4 regions of the Litoribacillus peritrichatus genome follow, and region 1 is predicted to be linked to each of the others. Evidence: predicted binding sites of a transcription regulator. Region 1 holds the regulator's gene; each other region holds the start of a gene.
What was found. The regulator FNR, encoded in region 1, switches genes on or off when oxygen is low (the NO sensors DNR and NnrR bind a similar motif). The targets are predictions, from matches to a motif close to TTGATNTANATCAA.
Positions count from the first base shown of each region.

Region 2: ABD744_RS04665 (phosphoketolase family protein) is a predicted target of FNR. The motif match lies at 4,206-4,219, and genes of this name have one in related genera.
Region 3: ABD744_RS15470 (bacteriohemerythrin) is a predicted target of FNR. The motif match lies at 3,160-3,173, and genes of this name have one in related genera.
Region 4: ABD744_RS08285 (cytochrome ubiquinol oxidase subunit I) is a predicted target of FNR. The motif match lies at 3,896-3,909, and genes of this name have one in related genera.

Region 1 covers NZ_BAABBN010000012.1:484,264-492,132, reverse strand. The annotation lists gene ABD744_RS18805 (hypothetical protein) at 1-531, shown strand, start outside; gene ppnN (nucleotide 5'-monophosphate nucleosidase PpnN) at 566-1,939, shown strand; gene fnr (fumarate/nitrate reduction transcriptional regulator Fnr) at 2,008-2,787, opposite strand; gene ABD744_RS18790 (sulfite exporter TauE/SafE family protein) at 2,937-3,860, opposite strand; gene ccoS (cbb3-type cytochrome oxidase assembly protein CcoS) at 3,894-4,076, opposite strand; gene ABD744_RS18780 (heavy metal translocating P-type ATPase) at 4,133-6,520, opposite strand; gene ABD744_RS18775 (FixH family protein) at 6,604-7,110, opposite strand; gene ccoG (cytochrome c oxidase accessory protein CcoG) at 7,180-7,869, opposite strand, start outside.
Region 2 covers NZ_BAABBN010000004.1:757,147-765,015, forward strand. The annotation lists gene ABD744_RS04645 (peroxiredoxin family protein) at 1-686, shown strand, start outside; gene ABD744_RS04650 (3-deoxy-7-phosphoheptulonate synthase) at 775-1,836, opposite strand; gene ABD744_RS04655 (sulfite exporter TauE/SafE family protein) at 2,124-2,909, opposite strand; gene cysB (HTH-type transcriptional regulator CysB) at 3,112-4,086, shown strand; gene ABD744_RS04665 (phosphoketolase family protein) at 4,279-6,663, shown strand; gene ABD744_RS04670 (hypothetical protein) at 6,697-7,035, opposite strand; gene ABD744_RS04675 (phosphoadenylyl-sulfate reductase) at 7,121-7,846, opposite strand.
Region 3 covers NZ_BAABBN010000007.1:1,279,798-1,287,666, reverse strand. The annotation lists gene ABD744_RS15480 (hypothetical protein) at 1-226, opposite strand, end outside; gene ABD744_RS15475 (efflux RND transporter permease subunit) at 412-3,024, opposite strand; gene ABD744_RS15470 (bacteriohemerythrin) at 3,237-3,827, shown strand; gene ABD744_RS15465 (DUF2333 family protein) at 3,839-4,828, opposite strand; gene ABD744_RS15460 (bifunctional diguanylate cyclase/phosphodiesterase) at 4,877-6,847, opposite strand; gene ABD744_RS15455 (transglutaminase-like cysteine peptidase) at 6,923-7,570, opposite strand.
Region 4 covers NZ_BAABBN010000004.1:1,546,637-1,554,505, forward strand. The annotation lists gene ABD744_RS08270 (SDR family oxidoreductase) at 1-296, shown strand, start outside; gene ABD744_RS08275 (sigma-54-dependent transcriptional regulator) at 353-1,798, opposite strand; gene ABD744_RS08280 (ATP-binding protein) at 1,803-3,704, opposite strand; gene ABD744_RS08285 (cytochrome ubiquinol oxidase subunit I) at 4,009-5,478, shown strand; gene cydB (cytochrome d ubiquinol oxidase subunit II) at 5,478-6,473, shown strand; gene ABD744_RS08295 (hypothetical protein) at 6,477-6,629, shown strand; gene ABD744_RS08300 (quinone-dependent dihydroorotate dehydrogenase) at 6,762-7,811, opposite strand.

The DNA.
Region 1 (7,869 bases):
ATGGTTGTTGGATCAATCATGTGGATTATGCCTTCAAAGCATGACAGAAGAATCGCGAAACTTCGGCAGCAAGCGATTGTCTCAGGCATTAAAGTCAAATTAATGAAATATCCAGTCATTAATGTATCTGGCAGGGTAGAAGAAAACTGCCATGAAGGGGCCTCATACAGCTTTGTGGATGTACCGCTCAAAGGCGTAAAAACCGGCTGGATGCTGATACGAAGTGATGATCAGTCCGAACCATTGGACGGGGTGAATGAAAATAAACCCATAGATGGTTGGGGCTGGTACATAAAGCAAGATGAACTTCAGGAAGAAATAATAGCCCACATAATGCAGTTAACTTCAAAATATTCGGAATCACTTTTTGCTGTTTCCATTATGGCCCGCTCAATTTCCATTGGGTGGAGTGAAGCAGGTAACCAACAGGACCTGGATGATTTTAAAGTATGGGCTGCAACGTTAGCTGACTTAATGAATAAGCACTTTGTGAAAGAAGGTGATCATCAAGGCTTAGATGAGATCGACTAAACTTAATATTGGATGTACTGGCAAGGAGAGCATTATGCCGTCAGAAGTAATTGATTATTCGGTGCTTTCACCCGTTGGTAGTGTGGATGTTTTGTCCATGAACGAGGTGAATACACTCAGTGGTTTAAACAAAGGAAAAATGTACGAAATATTCCGCCGATGTGCGTTGGCGGTCATGAACAGCGGTATTGATAATGACGATATAGAACAGCTTGAAAATCAATATCGCGATTTTGATATCAATATTGTGCCCCAGGCGAGAGGCGCGTGTCTGGAAGTTCAGAATGCACCTGCAAGAGCATTCGTAGATGGAAAAATGATTCAAGGGGTGAAAGAGAATTTATATTCGGTCTTGAGAGATATCATTTACCTGAGTACTCAGCTTGATTTGGACGAGTTAGGTCAGGAAGGCAATGGGGCTCAAATTACAGAGGCTGTTTTTCATACTCTAAGGCAAGCCAATGCGCTAAAAGCTCGGATGGACCCGAACATTATCGTTTGTTGGGGAGGACACTCCATTGGCAGTGTTGAGTATGATTACACCAAAGAAGTGGGTTATCAGTTGGGCCTGAGGGGGTTTGATATTTGCACCGGTTGTGGTCCGGGCGCGATGAAGGGGCCGATGAAGGGCGCAAACGTGGCCCATGTGAAGCAAAGAATCCGCACCCCGAGGTACATAGGTCTTACGGAACCGGGCATCATTGCAGCAGAATCGCCAAACCCGATTGTGAACGAGCTGATCATCATGCCGGACATTGAAAAGCGTCTGGAGGCGTTCATTCGTTTGGGCCACGGGATTGTTGTGTTTCCTGGTGGCGCCGGTACGGCTGAAGAAATTTTGTATTTACTCGGCGTGCTGATGGGCAGTGATCACGGACAAGCGTTTCCTGTGTATTTTACGGCCCCCAAAGAGTCTGCGGATTACTTTATTGAAATCGATGAGTTTATTGGCAGTACGTTAGGGCCTGAAGCCCAGAAGCTATATGAAATTATTATTGCTGATCCTGAGCAGTTAGCAATTACTTTAAATGAAAGAATGACTGAGGTGAAAGAGCACCGGAAGTCCATTCAGGATGCATTTTACTTTAATTGGTTACTGAAGATTAATGAGGTATTTCAGGAGCCTTTTGTGCCGACTCATAAAACTATGTCCGAATTGGATTTGCATATGGATCAACCTCCGTATCAGTTGGCATCACAGCTACGGCGGGCAATGTCGGGTATTGTTGCGGGTAATGTAAAAGAACAGGGCATTGCTGAAATACACAAGCACGGTCCCTTTAAATTGCACGGTGATAAAGTATTGATGCAAAAGCTGGATAAGTTATTAAAATCTTTTGTTCGGCAGAAGCGGATGAAGTTGCCGGGCAGCAAGTACGTTCCTTGCTATGAAGTAATTACTGACTGAATTTGAGAGGAACGCAATTTAAAATATAAGCCCGAAAGGGCTTATATTTTTGTCGTTATCAACAGGCTTTAACTGGCGGATTTACTGCCGCAAGGTCTTTGTACGCTGTCTTGCAAGTCAGCAAGTTCGTAAAGTGTGTCCATATCCAGCAATTCGATGTCTCTGCTGCTGTCAATGAATCTCAGGATTTCCTGCTGTTGGAATTTACTGAAAATACGGCTAATGGTTTCAACCGCTAACCCCAGGAAGTTACCGAGATCGTTTCGGGACATGGTTAATCTGAAACGCGTTGCAGAGTAGCCTCGGCGATGAAAACGCTCAGAGAGGGAAACCAAGAACGTAGCTAAACGCTGATCTGAGGTTTTTTTGCTCAGAAGCAGCATCATTTGCTGATCTTCAGATATTTCCTGACTCATGCTGTGAAGAATCTGGTCTCTCAGCTCTGGTAAGTCGTCTGCCAGTGCGTCTAAGCTGTCGTATGGAATGTCACAAACGGTCGTTGTCTCAAGGGCAACGGTCGAGATTGGATACTTCTTCTTAAATAAGCCGTTTAAACCGATCAGCTCACCGGCAAAGTGGAAGCCAACAATCTGCTCCTCTCCGGATGGGCTGGTAACAAAGCTTTTTACACTGCCTGATCGGATTGCTAAAACCGATTGAAAATCATCGCCTTGTCGCCAGATGGTGTGACTTTTCTGGAAGGGTCTGCCGCGTTTGATGATGGCATCTAATCGGTCGACGTCGTGCCCGTCCAGCGAAATAGGAAGGCACAATGAACTTAGAGTACAATCCTGGCAGCTAACGGCCGTTCCACAGCTTTTGACTGAATTTAAGGTTTTTTGTGACATCTTCTGTATCTTCTTTAAGAATTTTTGAGTTTTATATCACATGCGAGTAAACCAATAAAGCACTTAAATAGTGCAAGGATATTTCATCGGCTTACAAATCAAATAATTAGTGATTCTAAATTATAACCATTTGGTCGTTTTTTGCGACGTTAATGATTCATTTTCGAATGATCCATCTTAGAGTGATCAACCTGGCTCTCTTGCATGCCATGATCCATGTTTGAGTGATCCATTTCTGAATGATCCATGCTGGAATGATCGATCGTGCCAGTTGATTCCGAGTGGTTCATATTAGAATGGTCAATCGTGTCATTTGGATTACCATGATTCATATTCGAATGATCTCCGGTTGAATGACCTCCGGCCGAATGATCCATACCCGCATGATTTCCATGTCCAAAGATGTGTTGGCTGTTACCAAAAATAATCCACACGCCCATCAGTATCATAAGTATAGCAGCCACATACCTGACACTTTGATTTCGAATGAAACTCGTCAGCTGTGAAGCGAGCATTCCGGTTAAAAGCATGGTCGGTAAAGTACCCAAGCCAAAAGCAAACATGATCGAGGCTGAACCCATGACCGTTGGGCTGGCTGAAGCAAGAACTAAGGTGCTGTAAACCAGGCCGCACGGAAGCCATCCCCAAAGTAAGCCAAGCATCAGTGCTTTGGGTGGATTGGATGGCGGCAAAAACGGTTTGGTCAGAGGTGAAATAAACTTCCAAATAAACTGGCCAACTTTTTCAATGGAGGTAATCGCACGAGACCAGTCTGCAACGTATAACCCCATAAGGATGATAAAGACCCCTGCGATGATTCTGAGTACCATGCCTATCATCGGGTTGATGTCGGTAAAGAAGGTGCTGATTAAACCAATCAGAACCCCGGCAAGGGTGTAGCTGATAATTCTTCCGCTATTAAAACTCAGTGATAAAGCCAGGCGATTTTTGATCGAACCTTTTGTGTTGACGCCGAAAGCGCCGGTGATTCCGCCACACATGCCGATGCAGTGTGCACCGCCTAAAAGTCCGACTAAAAAAGCTGCTGCAAAAGAAAGTGTATCTGGGGTCATATAGGTAAGATCAGGCAATAATGGATTGGAGGGTTATTTTTTCTGCGTAGGTTTTGCATCATCAGGAAGGAGTTCGTCGTCGTCATCAAACAGAATTTTATGTGCTGGTGATTCAAGGTCATCAAACTGACCGCTCTTAATGTTCCACACCAAGGCGATAACAGCGATGCTTAAAAAAATAATCGAAATAGGGATCAGGAATAAAATACTGTCCACTTGAAACCTCTTAACGCGCGATTAGCATTGATTGAGTTGCCTTGAGCTTCGTTGGTTTAAATATTACGAAGCCTAACGGCATTAAGTACTACCACCAGAGAGCTGGTGGACATACCTATCGCGGCAGCCCAGGGTGGAATGTAACCTGTGGCGGCCAGCGGTAAAGCAATCAGATTATACAATAAAGCCCACGATAAATTCTGTTTAATTACTTTTCTGCACTTAACGGCTATTTCAAATGCTTTGGATATGGCTGTCAGTTTTCCGTTCATGAGCACCATATCCGATTTGGTTTTGGCTAAATCTGTTGCTTCGCTCATTGCAATGGATACGCCTGCTGAAGCTAATACAGGAATGTCATTAATGCCATCACCAATCATGAGCGTTTTTTTATTTTGAGCGTGCAGCTCATTTAACTTGTCGAGTTTCTCTTGCGGAGATAAGCCCGAGTGGATGTTAGGTATTTGGAGTTTGTCACCTATGATCTTTGCCGCTTGAGAGCGATCACCGGTCAGCATATGAACCTGAAGATTACGTTCGGTCATTTCTGTCACTGCCTGGATGGCATCTTCTCGTTCGGTGTCTTCTACTTTGAACCAAGCCAGCGGTTGTTCGTGGTTGGCCAGTATGACCCAATGGTTGGAGTCTGGCGATTTTACTTCGGATGAATTCAGTTGTTGTGCAATGAACTCTGCATGGCCGATATGATAGGTTTCTGAGTCAATCACCCCGGATAAGCCGCCACCTGGCGTGATAACTACGTCTGTGGCTGGGCTGGTTGAACTTGGGAATGCTCTGGCAATAGGGTGTTCTGAAAGGGCTTCAAGATTCGCCGCTATATCCAAGGCTTCTTCTTTACTCAATTGATCGACGGTTGTTACATCCGCAATGGTGAGCTTACCTTGGGTGAGCGTTCCGGTTTTATCGAACAACACATCGGTGGTGGTTGGTAGCGTTTCCAGTACGTGTGTGCTGGTGATCACCAGACCTGAGCGTTTAAGGGAGGAAGTTGCTGCGGTAATAGCCGTTGGTGTGGCCAGCGAAAGCGCACAGGGGCAGGTAACCACAAGCACGGATAAGGCGATCCAAAAGGCTTTATCCGGGTCGATAAACATCCAGCATCCCCAAACAGTGACGGCCGTAATCAAGACCGCAGCGACAAACCGGCTGGCGATGGTGTCAGCAATTCTGGCAATGCGGGGCTTTGAAGACTCCGCTTTGTTCATCAGCTCAACAACGAGGTTTAAGGTATTTTGGTGGCCGATTTTAATGATCTCAACGACTAAAGGATGGTCCAGGCAAACGGTACCACCTAAGACTTCATCGCCAATGGTTTTAGAGACGGGCAGGTATTCACCCGTTAATGCCGATTCATCCAGATCCGCCGTGCCTTCGATGACGCGAGCGTCAGACGGCACGGTATGCCCGGGCTTGATCAGCACTTGATCGCCTAGTTTAATTTGCTCTGTGGAGGTTATCTGATATTCGCCATCTTTATAAACCAGTGTGGTGTTTGGGAGTAAACCAATTAACTCATTACTGGCTTGGGAATTTTGATGTCGGGCTTTCATTTCAAAAAAGCGACCTAACAACAAAAAGAAGGTAAACATACAAACCGAATCAAAGTAGACCTCACCGGTTCCCTTGAATGTGGCCCAGATGCTGGCAGAGAAGGCGAGAGCTATGGCAATGGACACCGGTACATCCATCGTTAAGTGACGGGTTTTGAGGTCGCGAAACGAGGCTTGGAAAAACGGAAATGAAGAATAAAGCACAACGGGCGTTGTTAGGAATAAACTGGCCCATCGGATAAAAGACTCGTAGGACTGATCAATGCCCGTGTAGTGACCAAAATATAAGGCATTGGCCATCATCATCACCTGCATCATGCCGATACCTGCAATTCCTAAGCGAGCCAAGGCAGTGTGATTCTCTTTTTGCTGTTGTTGAGCGGCCCGGTTGGCTTTCCAGGGTTCGGCATGATAGCCAATGGCATCAATGGCGTAAAAGATTTCACTCAACTTGATGTCTTGAGTGTTCCAGCTGATGGTGGCTCTGTGGGTGGTCAGGTTAACCCGAACCTCTTCTATGCCGCTGAGGTGTTCCAGATGTTTTTCTATTAGCCAGACACAGGCTGCGCAGCTGATGCCTGAAATAAGTAAGGTCGCGGAGGCGATATTCTCGTTATAACTGCAAAAACGGGTTTGGACAGATTCTTCATCATACAGTGAATACTTCTCTTGAAGGCTTGCGTTATCCGATGCTTGCGGGGCGTTTTCCGTTCGGAAACGATAGTAATTACTCAGTCCTGCTCCAGAAATGGTCAGGGCAACCGCTTGGCAGCCAATGCAGCAGAATTCCCGTTCTTGCTGATCAATTTCGGAGGAGACGTTGATGTGTGACGGAATGGATTCGCCGCAATGGTAGCAAGGATTATCACTCATATACTGGGGTCTGGCTGTTAATAAAGGTCGCTGAACGCTGGCATCATGCGCCCCGACCTGATTGGGTCAGGGCTGGTATGGGATTAATTTGCTTTCAGTGTGATGGTGTCTTTTAGCGGGAATTGGAACTCATCCACTAAAACCCATATGTTGTTATCTGGGTCGGAGACACGAAGATAGCGCTTTTGCTGAACGGTTTGAGCAAGCTGACCAATGTAGCGGCCATTAATTTGATGTGTCAGATAGACAATCACATCCAAGTCGGATTTTACCGGGTGGATGATTTCCAGAAGTAATTTTTCAGGGTGGCTTTCTAAATCGCTTTTAAAATCTGCGACAAAGTCACCGGTGATGTCATCAAATTTAAGCGATATCTGAATGTTCTTTTCTTTGGCTGTGACTTCACGTTCGATGCGCTCATTGATGGCGAGGCCTTCTTTGGAGTAGTCATCTGTCACCAGGCCGTCTTGTACCTTAATGGAGATAGCCAACATGGTTAAACCTAGAACGACGGAAAGTATCAGGGGCGCCAACGTAAACCAAAGCCAAGGTTGGTTCCAGTTTCCAGTGTTTTCGTTCTGTTCTGTCATTTTTTTCTCTCAATTGGTTTGGGTATTCGTTTGGCCATCTGACAATCAAATCATCAGATGGTGCCATAATTATTGTCGTTTTCGTGGGCCCATGAAGCGGCTCTCACTTTCTGCATGGATTGCCTCATCCGACGCTGCCTGAACCTGAAAGAAAATCGGTTCGCTTCGGGAGTTTAATTTGCTCGCCGGGACAATGACGCTGATCGGAACCTGGCTGATTTCGCCGGACTTCAACTCAATGGTTGTGTTGCCTACGATGGACAGTTCGTCAAAACCGGAGGCGGTCAAAGTATAAACCTGGTCTTGCTGCGACTTGTTCATGACTCGGATGTTGTAACTGTTTTCAATGTCACCACGGAAATTTTCACGGAAGAGATTGGCGCCACGTCCTCGATCTACTTCAAGGTCAACCGGGATGAGGGTCAACAGTGCAAATAAAAGTCCGGCCATCATAGCAAGGAGAAGGGCAATGTAGCCAATAAAACGTGGTCTGAATAATTTCCAGTCGTTGCCTTCCAGTTGATGTTCGCTGGTATAGCTAATGAGGCCTCGCTCATAGCCCACTTTATCCATCACGCTGTCGCAGGCTTCGATACATTTGGCACAGCTAATGCATTCGTATTGAAGGCCGTCGCGAATATCAATGCCCACAGGGCAAACCTGAACACAAAGCGAGCAATCTACGCAATCGCCCAGGCCGAGTTCTTTAGGATCGGCTTTTTTCTTGCGTGGGCCTCTGTTTTCACCGCGCTTTTCATC
Region 2 (7,869 bases), on a different contig from region 1:
CTGTTCCTCCGGCACGAACGTCTGCATTGTTGCCTAACTGGACCATTCCCGCGTTGATGCTGGCTTTTGCGGGCGGCTATCAGGGGTATATGGAAGGAAGTGCCTTAGTGGTTATATTGGCTGCTGTTGGTTGGCTGGGCTGGAGCTTATATTTATTCTGGTATTCCAGTTTTGGAGGGAAGAGAAATGATCAACTGGTGCTTGGTCAAACCCTGCCTGAATTCACTCTTTACCAATCGGATGGCAAAAGCGTTTCTGCTTCGGACTTTCAGGGTAAACCTGTCCTGATGATTTTCTATCGTGGCAACTGGTGCCCGCTGTGTGTGGCTCAGGTAAAAGAAATTTCTGGTATGTATCAGCAGTTGGCTGATATGGGGGTAGAAGTTTGTTTGGTGAGTCCTCAGCCGGAAGAAAATACGCAGCAATTGGCGGATCGTTTTAATGTTCCTTTTAATTTCCTGGTTGATAAAGATTTAGCAACCGCTGAAGCCTTCGGGATTAAAGCGGAAGGTGGTACGCCGGCAGGATTTGAGGCCTTGGGATACGATTCAGACACAGTCAGGCCAACGGTTTTAATTACAAACAGCAAAGGCGAGCTAATTTACAGTGACTTGACTGATAATTATCGAGTCCGACCTGAGCCGGAAGAGTTTATTAAGGTGTTTCAACAGGCGGGGGTGGCTTAGATTTGATTTCTTTGCTTCATTGCAAATACAAAAAAACCGAATGATGTCTCATTCGGTTTTTTTGTATTTAATTCAGTAAGCTAAGGAATTAGCTATTACGCTTTGGCAAAACGTCTTTCAGTTTATCTGCCATTGCCTTAACTGCATTCTCTGTAGTTTCCCAATCGATACACGCGTCTGTTACTGATACGCCGTATTCCATGTTGTCAGAGATTTTCTGGTTGCCCCACTTAAGGTGACTTTCGATCATCAAGCCCACGATGGATTTGTTGCCTTCAAGAATCTGGTTGGCAACGTTTTCCATAACCAATGGCTGAAGCTCAGGCTGCTTATTCGAGTTAGCGTGGCTGCAGTCGATCATGATGTTTTGAGTCACGTCTGCTTTTTCCAGCGCTTGCTCAGACTGTGCAACACTGACTGAGTCATAATTAGGCTTGCCATTACCACCACGAAGAACAACATGGCCGTATTTGTTGCCTTTCGTCTTAACGATAGTGACCTGGCCGGTCTGGTTGATGCCCAAGAATGCGTGAGGGTGTGCCACTGATTGAAGTGCGTTAATGGCTACTTCAAGACCGCCGTCGGTGCCGTTTTTAAAACCGACCGGCATGGATAGCCCGGAAGACATTTCACGGTGCGTTTGCGATTCTGTTGTACGAGCACCAATGGCAGACCATGAAATCAGGTCTTGCAGGTACTGTGGTGAAATTGGGTCAAGTGCTTCGGTCGCCAGTGGAAGACCCATATCTGCAAGATCACACAACAGTTGACGGCCAATGTGCAAACCTTCGTCAATTTTGAATGTGTCGTTCAAGTGCGGGTCGTTGATCAGACCTTTCCAGCCAACGGTGGTTCTTGGTTTTTCGAAATAAACGCGCATAACGAGGTAAAGAGTGTCGCTTACTTCTGCCGCCAGTTTCTTAAGACGCTCGGCATATTCTTTTGCCGCATCAACGTCGTGAATGGAGCATGGCCCTATAACAAGGAATAGGCGATCGTCTTTACGGTCCAGAATGTTCTGAATGGTATGACGACCTTCGGCAACTGAGTTTGCTGCGGCTTCTGATAACGGCACGTCTTTCTTTAAACCGTGCGGTGTGATTAATAATTCTTGTGATTCCACATTTACGTTTTCTAACTGCTCTGACATTTCTGGTACCTAATTACTTCCTGATCTTCGAGCGCGAATCGATCGTTAATAAGACTATTGATGAGAGATAAAAAGACTCATCCTAAATAAGAATTTCAAGTCGTGTACGCTTCGGAGCTAAAAATTCCGTTGGCGAAACATTATGGACTCAATTTCACTGTTAGTGAATAGTAAAACCCTTTGATTACAGGAAAGTTTAAAAAAACTTGCTTTGTTGATGATCCAAGCCAGATTTCTTTCTCTTTCAGGCAAGGAGCATCAAACTAAGGGTTTAAAAAGCGTAAGGCTTAAAAGAAAGCGTACTTTGCGCCGATCAGCATTAAGACAGAGGCAAGAATCGGATGAAGTACTTTGTCCGGAATGTTGGCGCCAAGTTTCGTACCCACCATGATGGCAGGTAAAGAGCCTATTAACAGGCTTCCTAACAACAAGAAATCAACATTCCCTAAAAAGATATGCCCAACACCGGCAATCAGCGTAAGTGGGACTGCGTGAGCCAAATCGGTGCCCACAATTTTTACGGATGTCAGTTTCGGATACAAAATCATTAATACCGCAGCGGCAATTGCACCTGCACCCACAGACGACAGAGTTACTAAAACGCCTAGAGAAACGCCCATTAAGAAGGTTAATACGTCTTGCTTCTTGGTGGTAATAAAGTCCTGAGTTTGAACAATGTCCTGAGCAATGTTTTGCCTTAAACGCGATTTAAACAGAATGACGGCCGAGGTCATGATTAGCATGAAGCCTAAACTCGTGGTGAGTAGGTGGCTGTAGGTTTCAGGCTCATCAAAATAGGTGTGCAGTAAAAATACAGTGATACCAGCAGCCGGCAAACTTCCTGCCGCCATCAGCCCCATTAAACGCCAACGAATGGTTTGTTGTTTGTAATGGGCCAGTACTCCGCCTGACTTAGTAATGGAGGCGTACATAAGGTCTGTGCCCACAGCAATATGCGGGGGAAACCCAAAAAGCAAAAGCAGAGGGGTCATTAACGAACCTCCGCCTACGCCTGTGATGCCAACGGCCAATCCAACGGCTGCGCCAGCAAGAATATAAAGAAGTATTTCCATTTATGTGGTCTAGTCTAGTATGAATATCGGACAATTAATTGATTATGACTGGTAAATCTATAGCTTTATATCTATTCTGAAAAAGAATATTTACTTATATTTTTATAATGTTTTGGACTATTATCAATATTGATAATTGTTCTGGTCTGAATTTTTGAAAGATTTGCTAGTCTTAGGCAAGACAAACCAATCTGGAGGGTGTATGAAGTTACAACAGTTGCGCTATATCTGGGAAGTTGCGCACCACGATCTCAATGTGTCTGCAACCGCGCAAAGTTTGTACACCTCTCAACCCGGTATCAGTAAACAAATTCGACTTCTGGAAGATGAGCTCGGTGTCGAGGTTTTTTCAAGAAGCGGAAAACACCTGACTCATATCACCCCTGCCGGTGAAGAAATTATCCGTGTAGCCGGTGAAGTACTTCGTAAAGTAGAAAGCATTAAACAAGTGGCCCTTGAGTTTAGTGATGAGAGCAAAGGCAACTTGGCGATTGGAACGACTCATACGCAAGCCCGTTATGCTTTACCGCCTGTGATCAGCAGCTTTATACAGCGCTTTCCGGATGTAGCATTGCACATGCACCAGGGAACACCGATGCAAATCTCTGAGATGGCGGCGGATGGTACGGTGGACTTTGCAATAGCAACCGAAGCGCTTTCTCTGTTTAATGACCTGATCATGATGCCTTGCTATCGCTGGAATCGCTCTATTGTGGTTCCTAAAGATCACCCTCTAGCGAAAATTGACAAGCTTACGTTGAAAGAACTGGCCGAATACCCGATTGTTACTTACGTATTTGGTTTTACCGGGCGTTCAAAACTGGATGAAGCCTTTGAAAAAGAAGGTTTGAAGCCAAAAGTGGTGTTTACCGCAGCGGATGCCGATGTTATTAAAACGTATGTGCGTTTGAACTTAGGGGTTGGTATTGTGGCCCATATGGCCGTTGATCCAGAGGCGGATTCTGATTTGGTCTGTCTGGACGCAAGCCACTTATTTGCTGCCAGTGTCACCAAGCTCGGCTTTCGCAGAGGCACTTATATCCGTGGGTATATGTATGACTTCATTCAGTCTTTTGCTCCACACCTGACGCGTGAAACGGTGGATGCTGCAATAGCCTGCCACAGCAAAGCAGAGCTGGACGAAATATTTAAAGACGTCGAGCTGCCCGTTTATTAGTGATGAAAGTTAGCCAGGAAAGTGAGTCTGGCAAGTTTGTCTGGGAATAGTAAAACTGAAAAAGCGCATTGATTACCCAAGTTCAAAAGTGGGTCATGATGCGTTTTTTTATATCTGAATTGATCTCCCTCATCCCCAATCTTCTTTTATTTAGCTAAGTTATACATATTAACGGGTCTTTAAGGGTTTAATATGCGTGATTTATCTGCAATGGAATTGTGTCAAAGCTCTTCACTCATAGCCGAATGGTCCAAAGGGGTGGGTGTGGTTCGTCACAGCGATGAGACCATATTGAAACTGAATGAAACCTGCAAAAGGTTAGGTCTTTCTTTTGAATTCGTGGTGCCGTTACTCAAGGCTGCAGACATCGTTTGCAATCAGGCTATGTGGCTTGTGGCTCATATGACGTATGCAAAAGAAGTGTTGTTAGACGGCACACCTCTGAGACTGGAGCAGTTTAAACGTGATCCTCAGGGTCATACCGGAGGTTCATTGAATATGGTACCTGCGTATGTGGGGTTTCTCACTGCAAACGCCATTACCGGGGAGCGCAGAGATTGGTTGATGGGGCAGGGGCATTGTGTCGCGGCAATTGATGCGGTTAATTTGTTGTTGGGTAGAAGCTCCCAAGCCCACCTTAATCGTTATGCCTTAAACAATGAGGGACTGACTCGCTTTGTCAGGGATTTCTACAGTTATCGAATAATGAACGGTGGGTTACCTGAATCCCCTATTGGCAGCCATGTTAATGCTCATACAGCGGGCGCGACAATCGAAGGCGGCTATTTAGGTTTTGCTGGCTTGCAATACGTTCATCAGCCTTTGCCAGAAGAAAAGCTGGTCGCGTTTTTAAGTGACGGAGCGTTCGAAGAGCAAAGGGGCAGTGATTGGTCTCCGAGGTGGTGGCGTGCTGAAGATTGTGGCCTGGTCGCTCCGATAATGATAGCCAATGGCCGTAGAATTGATCAGCGTACCACCAGCCAGCAGTTAGGGGGGGCGGACTACTTTATAAAACATTTGAAGCTGCATGGGTTTGAGCCAAATGTATTTGATGGTAGAGATCCCGGTGCATTTGCGCTTGAAATTTTGAGTCAGGAAGCGTCTTTGAAACACTCTGCCGAGCTTATTAAGGCGGGAGAGCTGAAATACCCTGTAAAGTTGCCTTATGGTATCGCAGAGACTGAGAAAGGCTATGGTTTTTATGGGGCAGGAACCAACCCTGCACATGGCACGCCATTACCCGGAAACCCAAGTAAGGATGAGGAGGCCAGGGATCTCTTCAATCTCAGTGCTAAGGCGCTTTTTATCGATGAACCGGTATGGCGTCGGGCTGCAGGTGTGCTCAATAATCATGCCGCGTCGGGGCAAGAAAAAGAACATGATTCAAGTAATCAGCTATCTCCCATTAAAGTTCAGTTACCAAATTTGTCTTTTCAGGACACAGCTTCCATCGACTCGCCCACTGCAGCTCTGGATCGATACTTTTCTGAACTTGTCTCGTTAAATCCTGAATTACGAGCCCGCGTAGGAAATCCGGATGAATTAAGTTCGAATCGTTTTATTGAGACGTTGAAGAAATTAAAACATCGGGTGACTGAGCCTGAAGTTGGGGTGGATGAGGCATTAGACGGTGCTGTAATTACTGCTTTGAATGAGGAAGCGGTCATTTCTGCTGTGTTAGCCAATCGTAAAGGACTAAATATCGCTGTCAGCTACGAAGCCTTTGCCGTAAAAATGCTAGGAGCATTAAGGCAATCCATTATTTTTTCCCGACACAAGAAAGAGCTCGGACAACCTCTGACCTGGCTTTCGGTTCCGGTAATTGCGACTTCGCACCTATGGGAAAATGGCAAAAATGAACAGAGCCATCAGGACTCAACCTTTTGTGAAGCTATGAATTCTGAGATGTCTGATGTTTCCCGTGTTGTTTTTCCAGCGGACAGTAACAGTGCTGTAGCTGCAATCCACCAGTGTTACTCTTCACATGGTGCGATTTATACCGTGGTGGCTCCTAAAGCGAAGATTGGTCATCAGCTGACAGGATCTCAGGCTATAACTCTGGCGGAAGAGGGCGCAATAAGATTGGTTGGGTCGGGTCGAGAGGACATTCAATTGATTGCGGTTGGTGCCTACCAGTTGATCGAAGCGTATAAAATTGCAAACAGATTAAGGGATTCTGGTCATGCATTCAGCTTGGTCTATATCCTTGAACCTGGGCGTTTTCGGTGTGGTCGGGATGAACTTGAACGGAGCTATGTTTCAAATAAAATGGAGGTGATATTTGGTTCGCCGAATCAGAGGTTGTTTTTGGTGCATGGTCGACCCGAACATTTCTTAGGCGTATTAAGACCTCTGGATTTAGGGCCAAAGCATTGCTCTGCGCTGGGTTATATAAATCGTGGCGGTACTTTGGATACAGAAGGACTTTTGTTTGCTAATAAATCAACCTGGGCCCACGGTCTGTTAGCTCTGGAAACGTTGAACTCAGAAATAGCGGGGATATTAACTGAGGAAGAGAGGAATGCAGCGAAAGGTATTGGTAACCCCTACGATGTAATTTCTGAACCAAGGCGATAGCAAAGGCGTCTGCTTTTAGGCAGACGCACTTTTTTAGATAAAATCCAAATCTTCCGACATGGAGTTAAGCGTGTCTTGCAATTCCGCTTTTTTATCCGTTTGCTCTTCCAAAACTTCTTTCACAAACTTCAAATAGACGGTATAGATCTTGTGGCTACCGTCATCGTATTCGACGACAAAGAATGGCGCTCGGGTAACGTTGTACTTTGCAGCCAACATGAAGCCTTCGCTGGTTTCATCCCGTTCATCCGCTGTTACGAATCGATCCAGGTGTTTGAGTTGATCATGTTTTGCCATTTGATCAATCACATCCTGGCATTTCTGGCAGTCAGTACCGTCTGCTTTTACTTTTCTTACAAATGTTATCTTCATTTTTACAGCTAAGTCTTTATCTATTACTTTGCCGATGAGGCTTATTCTTTCAGGTTAAAGTCTTTCAGATTAAGCCTTATGGACTTTATTTTTTAGAGTCTATGTTGGCTGCATGCAAACCACATTCTTTGTGCGTTGCCTCTTCCCACCACCAACGACCTTCACGTTCATGCTGGTTTGGTAAGACAGGACGAGTACATGGCTGGCAACCGATGCTGGTATAGCCTTGTTCGTGCAACTTGTTGTAAGGTACATCAAACATGCGGATATAATCCCAAACTTGCTCGGATGTCCAGTTGGAAAGCGGGTTAAATTTAATTAATTCTTTCCCCGGGCCAGAAAACGTATGATCATTCTGGATGACAGGCACGTTTGAGCGGGTTGGACTTTGATCTTTTCGTTGACCTGTAATCCAGCCATCCAGAGTCGCTAATTTGCGCTTCAGTGGTTCAATTTTACGAACACCGCAACATTCTTGGTGGCCATCTTCAAAAAAACTGAACAAGCCTTTTTCTTTAACAAAGGGTTGTAGCAGCTCCTGATCTGGCGTCATGACTTCAATATCGATGCCGTAGTGCTTACGAACCGCTTCCATGTATTGGTAGGTTTCTGGGTGAAGACGACCGGTGTCGAGAGAAAATACTTTGATGTCTTTGCGGACTTTTCGTGCAATATCAATCAAAACAACGTCTTCCGCGCCACTGAACGAGATCGCAATGTTGTCTATGTTCTCCAGTGCAAGTTCAAGAATTTTGCGTGGAGAGGCATTGTCGTATTCTAAAGCAAGTTGTTGAACGTTTAAGTTACTCATCAGTCTTTATCCGGTTGTATGCC
Region 3 (7,869 bases), on a different contig from region 1:
GATCAACCTCATTGGATTCTTTGTTCATTTGACTAAGCATTTGTTTATTCATCTTAATCAATTGCTGCTTAGCTTTTTTTATTTCCTGCTGCGCGGATTTCACTGCCTCACGGGACACAATGTTGGCCTGCTTCTTTAAAAACCACCACCCTGCGATAAAGGTAACAGTCAGCAGGATCACAAATCCGATGACATTAATCAAAATCAAAGTTTCTAAGTTATTCAAACTTCGCTCCGTTTATCTATTCCATGCTGACCCGTTGCTTATCTATGCCTTAAACGCAAATGCGCCTAAAATACAAATGTGCTTTAAACGCAAATGCACCTTATAAACCAATACAGTTTTCAAGCAACTTCCGAAAGTGCCCTATAGATATCGGTCAGCCTTCAGGAAGCTGAACTTCATTTAGGTTATTTTGTGTTATTTCCCAAAGGTTTAAACATCAACAACAGAGACGGCAACAAAGTCAGTGCCGCAAAAATTGCCGCCATCATCGCCAAACCGGTCAGTAAACCGAAATAGATGGTCGGAACAAAATTAGACAACGCCAATATCGAAAAGCCCACCACAATAATGACTGAAGTATAGTACATGGCTTTACCAATACTGCCATGACAACGCTGAACTGCAGCAAAGTAGTCATGATCGAGCCTGTACTCTTCTTTAAATCGATGAACGTAATGAATCGTGTCATCCACGGCAATGCCCACCGTAATCGCAGCAATGGTAATCGTCATCATATCCAAAGGCAGGCCCGTCAGCCCCATAATGCCAAGCACCAAGCCCGCAGCCAACATATTAGGCACAATCGCCACCACCGCTAAATACAAAGAACGGAACAAGATCCAGAACATAATCATGATCGCCAGAAATACCACCCCCAAAGTTTCAATCTGGGAAGTAAACAAACTTTGCAGCATATTGTTGTAAAGCACCATCATATTCGTCAGGCGATACTGCTCTGCTTCCAGTCCAAACTTTTCATGCAGATCCTGCTTAATTTTAGTCAGTAATGCATCGCGTTTTAAATCAGGGTCAGAGTCAATGATTCGCATGGTAATTCGAACTTTATTGGCATCATCCGACAGGTACGGTTTAATCAAAATACTGGCCACATCCTCCGGCACCATGGTTCGCACCAACGCCAATTCGAAATCACTCAGAGGCTTATCATCATTGAGCATCGTCGCCAAATCCATGACCGTACTCAAAGACAACACCTTGCCTATTTCCGGGTAAGACTCCAAATACTCATGAACCTCCTTTAATCTGGCAAGCTGCTTGGTGTTCAGCCAATAACTTGGCGTATTCATGTCATCCGCTTCACCAAAGCCATCACCGAAACCCTCACTAAAGTCTTCATCAAACTCATCATCGAAATCTTCATCGAATTCGTCTTCAGCATCCAACGTTTCGGCCACGGCTAAATCATCACTGTTCCCTTCGGTCTCAGAAGCATCGTCCGCTTCAACATCTTCAAACATAGGCTCTTTCAAAGAGTCCAGAAACCCCTGAAACCCCTCATCAGGCGAAATAATAATGTCCAGAGGCGTTGTGCCACCCAGCTCCTGATCAATCACCGACATTCCCTGATAAATTTCAGTTTCCGAATCAAAGTAACCGATGAAACTGTTTTCAACTTCAAGTCGGGAAATACCATAAACAGAAATAACGGTCATGATCACTGAACACAAAGCAATCAACTTAAAATGACGTTGAGTAATACCGGCAAAGAATAAAGTAAAAGATTCAGTAAAATCGTGCTCTTCAACAGGCTCATCGACCGACAGCAACAACATTAAAACAGGGAAAATAATGAAGGTCAGGAGAAACGCCAACCCCACTCCGGTTGCCATCATCCAGCCAAACCCGATCACGGGCTGAATGTCTGAGAAAATCAGCGACATAAACGCAACGATGGTGGTCAAAGAGGTGTAAAAACAAGGTTGGATCATTCGACGCGTAGTCGCTTCCACCAGCTGAAACTGGCTGGCATTTGGCATTTCCAGGTGCAGTTCCCTGAACCGTACGACCAAATGAACACACATGGACATAGTAATGATCAGAACTAAGGACACAAAATTAGACGAAATCACCGTTGCCCGCCAATCAAGAAAAGCAAGTAAACCAACCAACCACAGACTGGTTAATAAGCAACTCATGAGCGGAATCACCACCCAGCGCACTTTTCTGAAAATAACAGTAAGCATAGCGATCAGAAATAACACCACACCAATGCCAAAAGTCAGCAGATCATCCTCAATGAAGCTAATCATGTCTGAGGTAATCATAGTGACGCCGCCAAGGAAGATATCTGCATTGCCACGATGCTCTGCCAGTATCGACCTGACATCTTCAATCATTCGGCTTTCACGTTTTAAACGCTCAGCGTTATACTCCGCAAATTCAAGTGAAGCCTTGTCCAACGCCTGTTGCTTAACAAGATTATCCGGTTCCGTACCTATCTCTTCCCGCAACTGATTGCGACGATCTAAAAGGCGAAAGTATTCATCGTCCCGTTTCAGACTGACTTGCAAAGCCGTTGTTTTGCCATCTTCACTCACCAAAAGCTGGTTATAAAGCGGGCTGGTTTTGAACTCCTTCAATGCCAACTGCTTATCCACTCCCGGCGTCATAAGCGTTCGCATGCCCTGAGATAATTCAGTCAGGGTAATTCTCGGGCTATCCAGCAAAGGAACATTAAGAATGCTCACAACGGAAGACACCGCACTTAACTTCTCAAGTTTGGTCGACATCAGACTGATATCATTCAAACTTTGATCACTGATGATGTTGTTATCGTGTGGTGCAAACGTGACAAACAAGAAATCATCGGCACCAAACTCTTTAACGGTCTCACGGTAATACCGCAAGTCTTCATCATTTTCTAAGGTTAATGAATCGGCCGAAGCATCAATTTTAAAAGACTGTCCCCAGTAAACGGCGGAAAGTGACAACACGATGATCAAACAGACCCAAAGTTTAGGACTCGATAACACCACCGAACGATAAAGCGAAAACATAGAAATAACTTCCCTGCCGAAAAAACACTTAGATATTAAGTACTAATAAGTTTGTTATAATTAAATTATTGATTTTGAGTGATCAAAAAAATTTTAGTGCGACTATAAACCAACTTCCCATGAGTTGATACGTCATTGATCAAAATCAATACAAGTTTTGCTGTTCATGGTTAGTATTATGAGTAATAAGCTCAGATAGGTTTGGCAAGAAAATGACGTTATTTCGCTGGAAACCAGAATACGCCGTGGGTATCAAGCAGATTGATAACCAACATCAGACTTTGATTGCCTTGATAAATGAACTGCACGACGCCATCGAGTCCAGCTTTACACCGGAAAAGCTCAACTCTGTTCTGCAACGCCTATTTGATTACACCCGCTACCACTTCACCACGGAAGAAAACCTGATGGAAGCAAGTGGTTACCCCTCAGACAAACTTAAAAAGCATAAAAAGCAACACCAGCTTTTCATTGCCGAGCTTAATGGTTGCCAAACCGATCTGGACAGCATGTCCGTTGAAGATGCCATCATCATTCAGGAGTTTCTGGTTAATTGGCTCAAGAACCACATATTAAAAATAGACACCCAGCTCGCCGAATATTTAATCAGCCACCCAATACAGACTCCTCAGTCAAACGAAACCCCAGATAGTTCGGCTAACCTTGCAGAAAATACTCGGCGAATTGCAGAAGAAATAAAAGAGATTGCAGAGCACGCCTATCGCGATACTCTGCCAAAAGAGCAGGCAGTCAGATTACTGTACCTTGCGGATAAGCTGCTCAACAGTCTTGAGCAGCCCTGACCTCATACCAATCAGCCCTGTTCGAGCAAGTACCTTAAATCAATGATAGCGGCGTGCGCTCTGGAAATATAAGACGCCATCACCAAAGAATGATTCGCCAGCATACCAAAACCCTCTCCATTAAGGATTACCGGGCTCCACACTGAGTCCTGAGTTGCTTCAAGTTCACGAATAATTTGCTGCAGACTCACTTTGGCGTTTTTCTTTTCTAAAACAGGACGAAAGTCCGTTTCAATGGCCGTCAAAATTTGAATCAACGCCCAGCTGGTGCCTCTCGCCTGATAAAACACATCGTCAATTTCAAGCCAAGGCGTTTGTACAATTTCAATGTTTGCGATTGGCGTTGACGGTTGAGTCACGGTATCACCCGCTAACGAAGTATTGATTCTTGGCTTACCCACCGCAGCACTTAAACGCTGAGATAAACTGCCCAGACGAGTTTCAACATCCGATAACCAACGCGCTAAATTATCGGCCCGAGCGTAAAACTGCGCTTCCGGTTTGTTTGGATTTGCCAAGCGTCCCAAGTAAGACGTTAAGTAGTTATTCGCATCTGAATACTGAGATTCGGAAGATGGAAAAAAGCGACTTCGATGATCAAAGTTCAACAAAGGCTCAGCCTTAGCTAAATCCTTATCTTCGGTAGATTGGGACTGTGAGCGGCTGAAATCTCTTCGGAAAGCCCTGGCAATGTCCCGTACCTGAACCAAGACACCGAATTCCCAGTTCGGCATGTTGTCCATCATTAGGCCCGGCGGCACCACATCGTTGGAAATATAACCGCCCGATTTGTTCAACAAAGTATCGATGATTTCAATCAATGTATAAGTCGTGACTGAGCCTGTTACCAGATTCTGACCGTTTTTTTCTGCATACACAGAAGAGCTTTGCACAACATCAAACGAATCAGGCTCTGAACTCCAATACCAGCCTAAGAGGACTAATAAGAAAGCCAAAACTCCCACCCCCGAGGCAGCTACATACCAGGTTTTTCTTTCCATTACTCGCTCCATTTCTTTATTTTATATGATATTTATTGACTGAATATACTACTGCGGTTCACCTACTGGCTTACCAAATAAGTACCCTATTGCACCATCCAATCCCAGAGACTTGAGCACCTGGTACTCCTCTTCCGTCTCCACGCCTTCTGCATACACTTTAATATCCAGGTTATGGGCAATTTGTACCAGCGACCGAATGTAGAACTGGTTGTCCTTCGATAGATGCACATCACGAATGTAACTTCTGTCCACTTTCAGGTGATCCACTTTTATGCGGTTAAGATAACTGAATGTGCCAGAACTTGCACCAAAGTGATCAATCGCCATATGCATACCGCTGTCTGTCAGCTCTTTAGACAGCTTAATCATGGCTTCCGCATCATGATGCAGTGCATACTCGGAGACTTCGATCACAATCCGGTTAGACAACGCCTTATTTTCATGAGCAATCTGCTTTAACCAAGCCACAAACTTCGGCGATACCAGCGATTTCGGTGACACATTGATGGTTAACCTCAGATCTTTCGGCTGGCTGGCCATCAACGACATCGCTTTCGTGATGATCAAGCGATCGAACGCTTCGGTCCACTGATAACGTTCTACCATCGGCCAGAATAATGAGGCTGTCACCAAGCTGTCTTTGTAGTCCGTTCTGGCCAACACTTCATAATCCAGCGCGGAACTGATGCCAAACTGTTTAACCGGCTGATACAGCAGTTTCACTGCACGTCGATCCATGACCTGCTCAAGGTAGCTGCGCCATGCTTGATCGCCCATGACACCGTCAGCTTCTTTGGAGTCATTCATCGACAACATAAGTACGCAATTTCGCCCACGACCTTGCGCTCGACGCAACGCCTGATCCGCAAGGCTGATCAGTTCGCCTGTGGAAGGAATCGGCTGGTTACCCACATCGGAAAAGTAACCCAAGCCGATGTGCATTCGATCTAACATATCTTGCTGGTTCGCAACCGACTCCAGCATTGATATCTGTTTGAACAATTGCTGCAACACCTGAAACGCATATTCCCGGTCAATGTCCGGTATAAAGATTCCAAACTCAGCCCCTTTTAAACGGGCCGTAACAATCTTAGAGTGGTCTTTTCTGAACTCTTTAATTTGATTGGATATCTGAACCAAAAGCTCATCGGCTTTTCCAGTACCGTGCTCCTGATTAAACTTATCAAATGCGCGTACCCCGATCAGGATCAAAGCTCCGCTCTGACATCCCTGCCGAGGGTCCAGATACGACTTAAAATGAGCCACGAAATCCCGGCGATTCGACAAACCGGTCAAGGAATCCCGATAAGACATTTCCCTGAGCTGTTCAGTCATCTCCGCCTGATCAGAAAAAAGCTGACCCAATTTTTCAGCCATGCCGTTCATAACCATCACAACCCGACGAAGCTCTCTGGCTTTTGGTAAAGGAATGGTCTGAAAGTCCCGATTTGAAATGGCGTTGGCTTGATGCTCCATATCCGACAAAGGTTTGAGCAAAGCTCGCATGAATAACACGATCATCAGCAACGTCACCATCATCAACATCAAGACCCACACGATCATGGTGCTGGAAATGTTCCAAAGTTTTAAATAACTCTTCTCTGTATTGGGCGTTACGAAAATCCGACCGTATTGCTGCCAGCCATCCGAAACCTCTGCCTCCGAGGTAATGCTGGTAAATAAAATAGTCGATTTAAACCAGACGGGTACTTTACTGGTGTTTTGCTCAGCAATCTTTTCGATCAACAGGCGACCATCCACTGAAAAAACCCGAATACTGAGGTATTCCCCGCCATCAAACATTGCATTAAGCAAGGTCTCAAGACTGCCTTTGTCGTTCTCACGCAACGCCGTATTCATCGAAATGGCGAGCGAACGGGCAGCATCCTCAGCATTGGTATTCAACTGACGATTCAAATGCTCTTTAACTGACCACACACCAGAAATCAGATTCCCGGCCAGCGCCAAAAACAACACCATCATGGTCATTACTACAAGTCGTTGAAACAGGGTCACGACTAACTCTCCTTTTCAGTCTAACTTCCCCAGGACGGGTATACTCTCAATCCGGGATTACGGTTTCAAGGCAGTTTATGGTTGAGGCGCCTCTAATAACCCCATTGGATCGTACTCTGCCATTTTATCCAGAAACTTAGCCCACATAGACACTCGGGAAGCTCCGCCAAGGCGTACCGTTTTCCCAGACATTTTATTCAACCAAAAGCCATTACCATTAAAACTGTACACGGGCACCAAGTCTCTTCTTTCCGGAGCCGGTTTAATTTGCGGAATTAAATTATCTAACACTAAAGGCACTGCGGAAGGTTTGCTGTAATAGGCCAACACCATATGTGCTTGCTTCAATTCAATGGCCTTTACATAAGTTATTCTAAGTTTTTCAGGGTCAACGCCTGCTTTAATCAGGCTAAAATACTTTGCTAAGGAAAAATCTTCACAATCTCCGGCGCGCCGCTGTAAAGACTCGTAAGGGGTTGCCCAGTAATCTTCAACCCCCCAATGCCTTTGATCACTGATAAAACGAACCGATTCATTAAAATACTGATTAACCCGCTCCAGTTTTTCAAGCTCGGGCAAAGACCGAACGTCGGTTAACATCTGCTGAAAGTCCGCTTTCACATCATCACTGATTTTAGTGCTGGCCACGACCAGCCAGACTGGCGAAATCAGGATCAGCCACTGAAGGCTACGCACAATAAAATAGCGCTTTAACCGAACCATGAGATTAAACCCGCATCATGAGCAAACACTGCCAGCGTGTTTTCCAACGTAAATGTGTAACATCCTGTATACCCCGTTTCAATCTGAAACCTTTGATTCATTGCTTTAGCACTGACTAAGCCTATACAGTTAATCTGAAAGCTGTCTATAGTGAATTGGATAAATATTCACTTCATCAATATTTACTACAAGACAACCTCAGCAGTTAGACTAAACTACAACCTACTGAGAATAAAATAAAAATCTCTACAAACATCCGATATACCATGCGTTATCATTATTCAGGATTATTGGCTAAT
Region 4 (7,869 bases), on a different contig from region 1:
ACATCACCAGTCGAATGGGGTCGATTGAAGATAACACCTCCGGCAATTACTACGGTTACCGCGCTTCAAAAGCAGCACTCAATGCATTTGGTAAATCGCTGGCAATGGATTTAAAACCCAAAGGTATCGCCGTTGCTTTGCTTCACCCAGGCTTTGTTCAAACTCGAATGGTAGGATTCAATGGTGATATTTCACCAGAACAGGCTGCAAGCGGATTGGCTCAGCGTATTGAAGAGCTGAACATCAATAACACTGGCGGCTTCTGGCACTCCAACGGTGAACAGCTGCCTTGGTAAGGATGGATATTAATCACTCTTGGTAAACAAAACCAAGAGTGATGCCCACGCCTCTGTCAGAAATCCAATTCATACCGATGGATTTTGTTAATCAACCCCTGGCGAGTAATGCCAAGCTGTTGAGCGCTGCGTGTCTTGTTGTTGTCATTCACAGCCATCGCAGCACAAATCAGATTAATCTCAAGTGCACTGACTTGTTGCTCCATCGGTTTGGCTAATATGTCTTTAGGTGGGTATTCCACCCATTCTTCAGCCGAAGCGACCTGTAACTTACCCTCCACAAGTAAATCATTTCGAATGAGCGCAAGCTCTTGCATGGTCACTTGATCCGTGAGACAAATCGCCGCTGCACTTTCTAAGGTATTTTTTAATTCGCGCACATTGCCCGGCCAATCCGCTTGATTAAACCACTGGAGCACTTCAGGGGATAAGCTCAATTTCGTTTGATTTTTCTCGTTATAACGCTTTAAGAAATGTCGAAGTAACGGAACAATATCTTCTCTTCGCATTTCAAGGCTCTGTGTGCCAACGGTTAAGCCTTTAATGCGGTAATAGAGATCATCCCGAAACTCGCCTTGCTGTACAGCCAGCGGTAAGTCCCGATTGGTAGCAGACACTAAGCGAACATCAATCGTCATTAAGTCTCTGCTTCCAACTGGATAAAAACTCCCTTCTTGCAGGACGCGTAACAACTTTACCTGCATAGCCAAAGGCATTTCACCAATTTCATCAAGAAACAGGGTCCCGGTGTGGGCCATTGCCAATAACCCTTTTCTGTCTGAATCTGCGCCAGTAAACGCCCCTTTTTTATAGCCAAACAATTCACTTTCCAAAAGCTCTGCGGGTATGGCACCACAGTGCACTGAAATGAAAGGGTTGTCAGCTCGATTACCCATTTTATGAATGGCGTTCGCTATGATTTCTTTACCTGTCCCGCTGGGGCCTTGGATAAACACCGGCACCTGAGTCGGCGCTATTCGGGTGACCAACTCACGAATGCTTTGAACATTCTGGCTCACACCAACCAATCCCAAATCGTCTTCTTTTGCTTGTCCGGTTTTTAGCTCAGACTCCAGTGTTTGCACTTGTTGTCGCAATTGATTTTTTTCAACCGTTCGTTGCACAATCACTTTAAGAAGGTCAGGGTCAACGGGCTTTGCAATAAAGTCTTCCGCGCCGAGTTCCATAGCTTTTAACGCAAGAGAGCGCTCATCGTGGCCGGTCAAAACCACCACAGGAACGTTTTCATAGCGATTGATGAACGCCAACCCGTCCTCAGGCTTAAAGGTTGGCGGCAACGCCAGGTCATGAATAATAATATCGAAGCCAGCACCCGCCTCTTTAGTTTTATGAAACAACAATTGAGCTTGTTGGCCGTCACCACAAGTAATGACATCGTATCCGGCCTGCTTCAACCAGAGTGCACAAAGTTCGCAGAATGCACTTTCATCATCCACTAGCAGCACTTTGGTTTTGTCAGGAAAAACATGCTCTTGATTCATAGATTTACTCTGGTAAATGTACAATAAATGAGACTGGCCAACCAAAATCTTCGCGATACTGAATATCACCCTGATAAGCATCCACAATTCGACGAACTATGGACAAACCTAAGCCACTGCCGCCACTGCGTTTACTGATGAAAGGCTCAAACAGATGGGCTTGCATCTCTTCTGGAATTTGAGGGCCATTATTATGTATGGTCAAGATTAACGTATTTGTTCCCGCTTCTTTTTCTACGCTTAACAAAATCCGGCCTCCGTCTTGCTGATTGATAAAGGCAGCCGAGTTTTCCAAAATATTAATCAAGACCTGCTGAATTCGAGGGCCATCATAGTGACCTTTCAGCGTTTCTGGTGCCTGGACAACAATGCTAACGTTAAACAAAGACTGAATCTGTTCAACCACCTGGTTGATCAGCAACATCAAGTCCATCTCTGTTTTATGCAGCTCTATTGTGCTTGCATAACTGAGCGTATCCCTGATCAACAGCTCAGCTCGTGCCACCTGGTTCTGAATATGAGATTTGATCACAGGCTCAGTTTGGGCGGATGCCATATTTATAATATTTAACGGATTCCTTAATTCATGAGCAATCGCAGCAGTTAGCCCACCCAGTTCAATCAAGTGCCTTTGCTCAATTCTGGCGCGCTCGGCCTGAGCCTCTACTTTCGCCAGCTGGATGGAACGCTCTAACGAAGCGCAAGTACTGGGTAACAAGGCGGCAAGAATTTCTGCCATATAATGTTTAGCAGGCGCAATGTCTTCCCAGCCATTTAAATAGCAGTGCCACTGAGAACGTTTAACGCAGGTAAACTGCGTGCTATTCCCGGAATCAACCAGAGGTTCACCGTCTGCATCCACTATAGCAACTCCGGCTTTGTGATGACTTCGGTCATACCACATGGTTTCTACGGTTGTGGCCAGATCTTGCCAGGATGTGACTCGGTTCAATTGACTGACCCATTTGTTCAGCGTTGCATCCTCAATCTTGGCACCAGGATAAACCAACCGCTCTGAAATGCGTTTGGCTGGCTCATATAAGAACCAAGCCACCAATAATAATACCGTGGAGTAGACCAAAAGCTGAAAATTCGGCACATGCGATAACTCTTCCAGACCCAGCGGCTCAATCACTACTAACAGCAACCACATTAGTATCATTGAAGCGACGAGCACCAGGAACCACTGTAACGCCTGACTGACCATGCGATTCGCTTCAACCAGCCGATAACGAACCACCGAATAAACAACCAGCACGGCATAACTGGGCAGCGCTAACATTGGGTAAGGAAAGAAACGACTGGGAATGGAGGGAAAAATAAAACTCGTCGCCAATAAAAAGCCCCAGGCACCTACCGCAAAAATAGCCACGATGGAGCGGCGTTGATTGCCCTGACTGCGTTGGAAACCGTACAACAATAAAATATGAGCAAATATACCCACGGCTACCGTATAGCCGAGGTTCAGCCAACCGGAAAAAGCCAGATGAAAAAAACTGGGAAACGCCAACCAAGGCGACAAATAACCTCCGTCGGTAATTACACTGGCAACCGTTACCAGAATGGCCAGGCCATAAAACCAGGGTATTCGCTTGTATAAATTGAATGCTGACACACCCGAATCTTTAAGCCAGACAATGACAAAGTGAAGAAATGAGGTGGGTAACAGAGGATTGGCAAGCAGCAATGGAATTGCAAATTGCGGCTGTTCCTCCAAGGCAAAAATATGACCCAAACACCAAATGGCCATCGACAAACAAAACCCTGCAAGGGCTGGTAGGCTGGAATCTTCCTTGCGGCGGGTCCATAGCCAAATCGCCACACCCAGTGCCGTCAGTACCGTTGCCCAAAGGCTGGTTGTAAACAGAATTTCAATATCCAAACCGTAAACCTTCTTTACAGTCACACACAATAAATCGTCTAGATAGTTTACACAGAGAGTATTTTATTAACCAGCAATCGCCCGTTGAATATTAAATAAATCCTCATGAGCCAGTGTTTATCGGCGCTAACGCTTTCTTAAATAATATTGGCACTCCCCTTGCTCTAACAGATTAAGCACAAGCCGTTCCCAAAATGAAGGAACAGTCAGTTTGCTTGATTAGGATCAATTAAAAACCATATAAACCACTCCACGAAGTGCGAAACCACCTGGCGTAACCCGGTGAATTTACTTTTCAGCGCTCGTGAAATACCTAAAGGCTTACTCTATGTTCGAGTTTCTGACCTCGTTACCCGACTCAAGCTTCCTCTCTCGCATTCAATTTGCGTTTACCGTGAGTTACCACATTATGTTTCCGACCATCACAATTGGTCTGTCTCTGTATATTGCCTTTATGGAAGGTATGTGGCTAAAAACCCAAAAAGCCGTTTACCTGCAGCAGGTCAAATTCTGGATGAAACCTTTCGCTGTCACCTTTGGTATGGGGGTAGTCTCCGGTGTTGTACTTTCATACGAGTTCGGGACAAACTTCAGCGAGTTTTCAGAAATTGTCGGGCCGGTTCTTGCTCCATTGCTTGCTTATGAAGTGCTTACCGCCTTTTTTCTTGAAGCCGGTTTTTTAGGCATTATGTTGTTCGGCTGGAACAGGGTTTCACCCAGAGTACATTTCATCGCTACCTGTACTGTGGCCATTGGTACCGTATTTTCTTCTTTTTGGATTTTGGCAGCCAATTCCTGGATGCACACACCCGCCGGTTATGAGATCGTTGATGGGGTTTTCCATCCAACCAGCTGGATAGAAGTGATATTTAATCCTTCATTTCCTTATCGTTTATCCCACATGCTGCTTGCAACTTGCCTCTCTGCGTCTTTATTGATCGCCGGGATTCATGCTTACTACCTATTGAAAAAGAAACACATTGAGTTTGCCAAAGTAGGCTTTTCAACGGCTATGACAGCGGTATTAATTCTGGCACCTATACAAATCATCGTCGGCGATTTCCACGGTCTGAATGTCGCAGAACACCAACCAGTAAAACTGGCGGCAATGGAAGGCATTTGGAAAACTGAAAAAGGAGCTGATTTGCGGTTATTCGCCATTCCTGATCAGGAAAATGAAACCAACCACTATGAAATAACCATCCCCAAGGCCGCCAGTTTGATCATCACTCATGATTTAAACGGCGAAATCGCTGGTCTCGACCAAGTTTCTGCGAAAGATCGGCCTCCTGTTTCTGTTGTGTTCTTCTCTTTTCGAATCATGCTGGGGTTAGGCGGATTAATGCTATTACTCGGCATTGCCGGTTTAATCGCACGTAAAAAGAACCGTTTATATGACTTCAGGCCGCTATTGAAGTTTTCTGTCTTAATGATTCCTGCAGGCGTCATTGCGACCTTGGCGGGCTGGTACGTGGTAGAAGTCGGCCGCCAACCTTGGCTTGTGCAAGGTTTGGTGCGAACCACTGAGGTGGTCTCTCCTCTGCCTGCGCAACAAGTTGCTTTCACACTTGCATTGTTCGTAACGGTGTACAGCATTCTGTTCTTCACTTATTTGTACTTCATGCGCAAGTTGGTATTAAAAGGACCGGCGGACATTCATTCACTCGCAGAAGTAGAACAGGATTTACCTGCCACCCTGAACCCGGCGCAAGTAGACGTTGGTTACACCCAAGAAATGTCTGATTACATAGACACCCACAACCAAACAACACACCTTGCTGGCAAAGGAGAAAAGTAATGGACATTGCATTGGTTTATTTGTTGCTGATAGGCTTCGGCATTCTTGTTTATGTTCTGCTGGATGGGTTTTCTCTGGGGGTAGGCATCATCTCTCCGCTTCTGAATAACCCGGAAGACAAAGGCATTGCCATGAAGAGTCTTGCACACCTCTGGGATAGCAACCAAACTTGGTTGGTTTTCGGTGGCGTAGTATTATTCGTGGCTTTTCCGGTTGTCTACGCTCATGTGTTATCAAACCTGTATATTCCCATCATACTCATGTTGATCGCGTTGATCTTTCGGGGTGTGGCATTTGAGTTCAGGTTCAAAGCAGACAGCAGCCGTAAATGGTGGGACATCAGTTTTGCCATTGGCTGTACCTTAGCAACATTCTGTCAGGGCTTAATATTAGGCGCGTTGGTTGGCGACATGTCGTCACCAAAAACCATGGATGACCCTGTTCAATGGTTAACTCCGTTTTCAATTCATACGGGCATTGCCCTGGTGGTTGGCTATGCCCTTTTAGGGGCCTGTTGGTTGATCCGAAAAACCGAAAACGGCTTACAACAGCGAGTGAAAGAGCTGGCAAAAGTGTTATTGGTCGCGATGCTATTCTTTATGGCGATGGTCAGCGTGGAAATGCTGCTGGAACAACCTAAAATTGCAGAACGCTGGTTAGATTGGCCAACCAGTTTATGGCTGGCGCCAATGCCGATTTTAACTGTATATTTCGCGTATAAGCTGTGGTCATTACTGAATGACAATAAAGAACCGGGCTTAAAGCCGCTTGCTTATGTGATGGGGCTTTTCAGCACAGCCTTTGCCGGTTTAGTTGCAGGAATATTTCCATACATCATTCCAGGAAGGCTCACAATCTGGGAAGCCATAGCGCCTGACAAATCGGTCTATTTTACCCTGGTCGGCATTTTGATTTTTATTCCGATAATCATTGCTTACAACGTATATAACTACAAAACCTTCAGTGGTAAAACCAGCATCAAGGATGGGTATTAAACTATGAAACAAATCATCCCTGAAACCAGTGACGGCCACGCAGATAAATTTAAGCCAAAACACCCGTTTCGGGATGCAATGGCTTTGTATTTCGGTGGCGTAATAGCCTTGGCAATTTTTGCTTATGGATGCAAAGCTCTGCTGAATTTGATTTAAAATACCAAACAGCTGAAGCGGATATAGCAAGCCCAAAAAAAGCCGTCCAATCATGAGATTGGACGGCTTTTTTTGATTATTCTAACGAATTTAACCCAAGCGAATCACATAAAGACGCTCGTGGTAATTTTGTTATTCACCCTGAGCTTTCACAATAGCGCGGCGAGCTTCATTTACCCCTTCAAAGGCTTGTTTGATAAGCGCGGGGCCTTCGTATACAAAACCACTGTAGATCTGAACCAAACTTGCACCGGCCTCAATTTTAGCGGCCGCTGTTTCTTTGCTGTTAATGCCGCCAACACCAATGATTGGCAATTTACCGTCCAGAGCTTTCGCAAGCTTTTCAGTCACTTGTGTTGATGATTCAAACACCGGGGCGCCACTTAGACCTCCCTGTTCATCACCAAACTCCAAACCTTCGACCTTTTCACGGGCAATGGTGGTATTCGTTGCAATCACGCCATCAATTTTATGTTTTACTAACGTTTTCGCGACCCACTCGATGGCTTCATCGTCCATGTCTGGTGCGATCTTAACCGCAATCGGAACATAACGATTCTTTTCTGCTGCCAGCTTAGTTTGCTCTTCTTTTACTGCTTTGATCAGGGACTCCAACGAATCACCCATTTGTAAATTACGCAAGCCAGGTGTGTTTGGTGAAGAAATATTCACCGTCACATACGTTGCGTAATCATATACTTTGCGCAAGCAAGTCACGTAATCTTCATTGGCGTCTTCCACGGCGGTATCAAAGTTCTTACCGATATTAATACCCAGAACGCCTTTGAACTTGGCCTTTTTAACCTGTTCAACCAGAAAATCAACGCCTTTATTGTTGAAGCCCATACGGTTGATGATGCCTTCGGCTTCCGGCAGACGGAACATACGAGGCTTAGGGTTACCAGGTTGTGGTCTCGGAGTTACGGTACCGATTTCAATGAACCCGAAGCCCAGTGCAGCCAAACCGTCGATACACTCACCGTTTTTATCCAGTCCCGCTGCTAAGCCAACCGGGTTAGGAAATTCAATACCCATCACATCCACAGGGCTGTATGCCACGTTCTGATTTAACAAACCAGCAACGCCGATACGGCTTAGTGCTTGCAAACCTTCCAGTGTCAGCTCATGAGCCGTTTCTGGTGATAATTTAAACAGCATGGAGCGTAGAATTGGGTATAACATGATGAGTTTTAATCCTGATTTTTAAGGCGTTTCAAAGAGGTAGGCTAGTTTAACTATT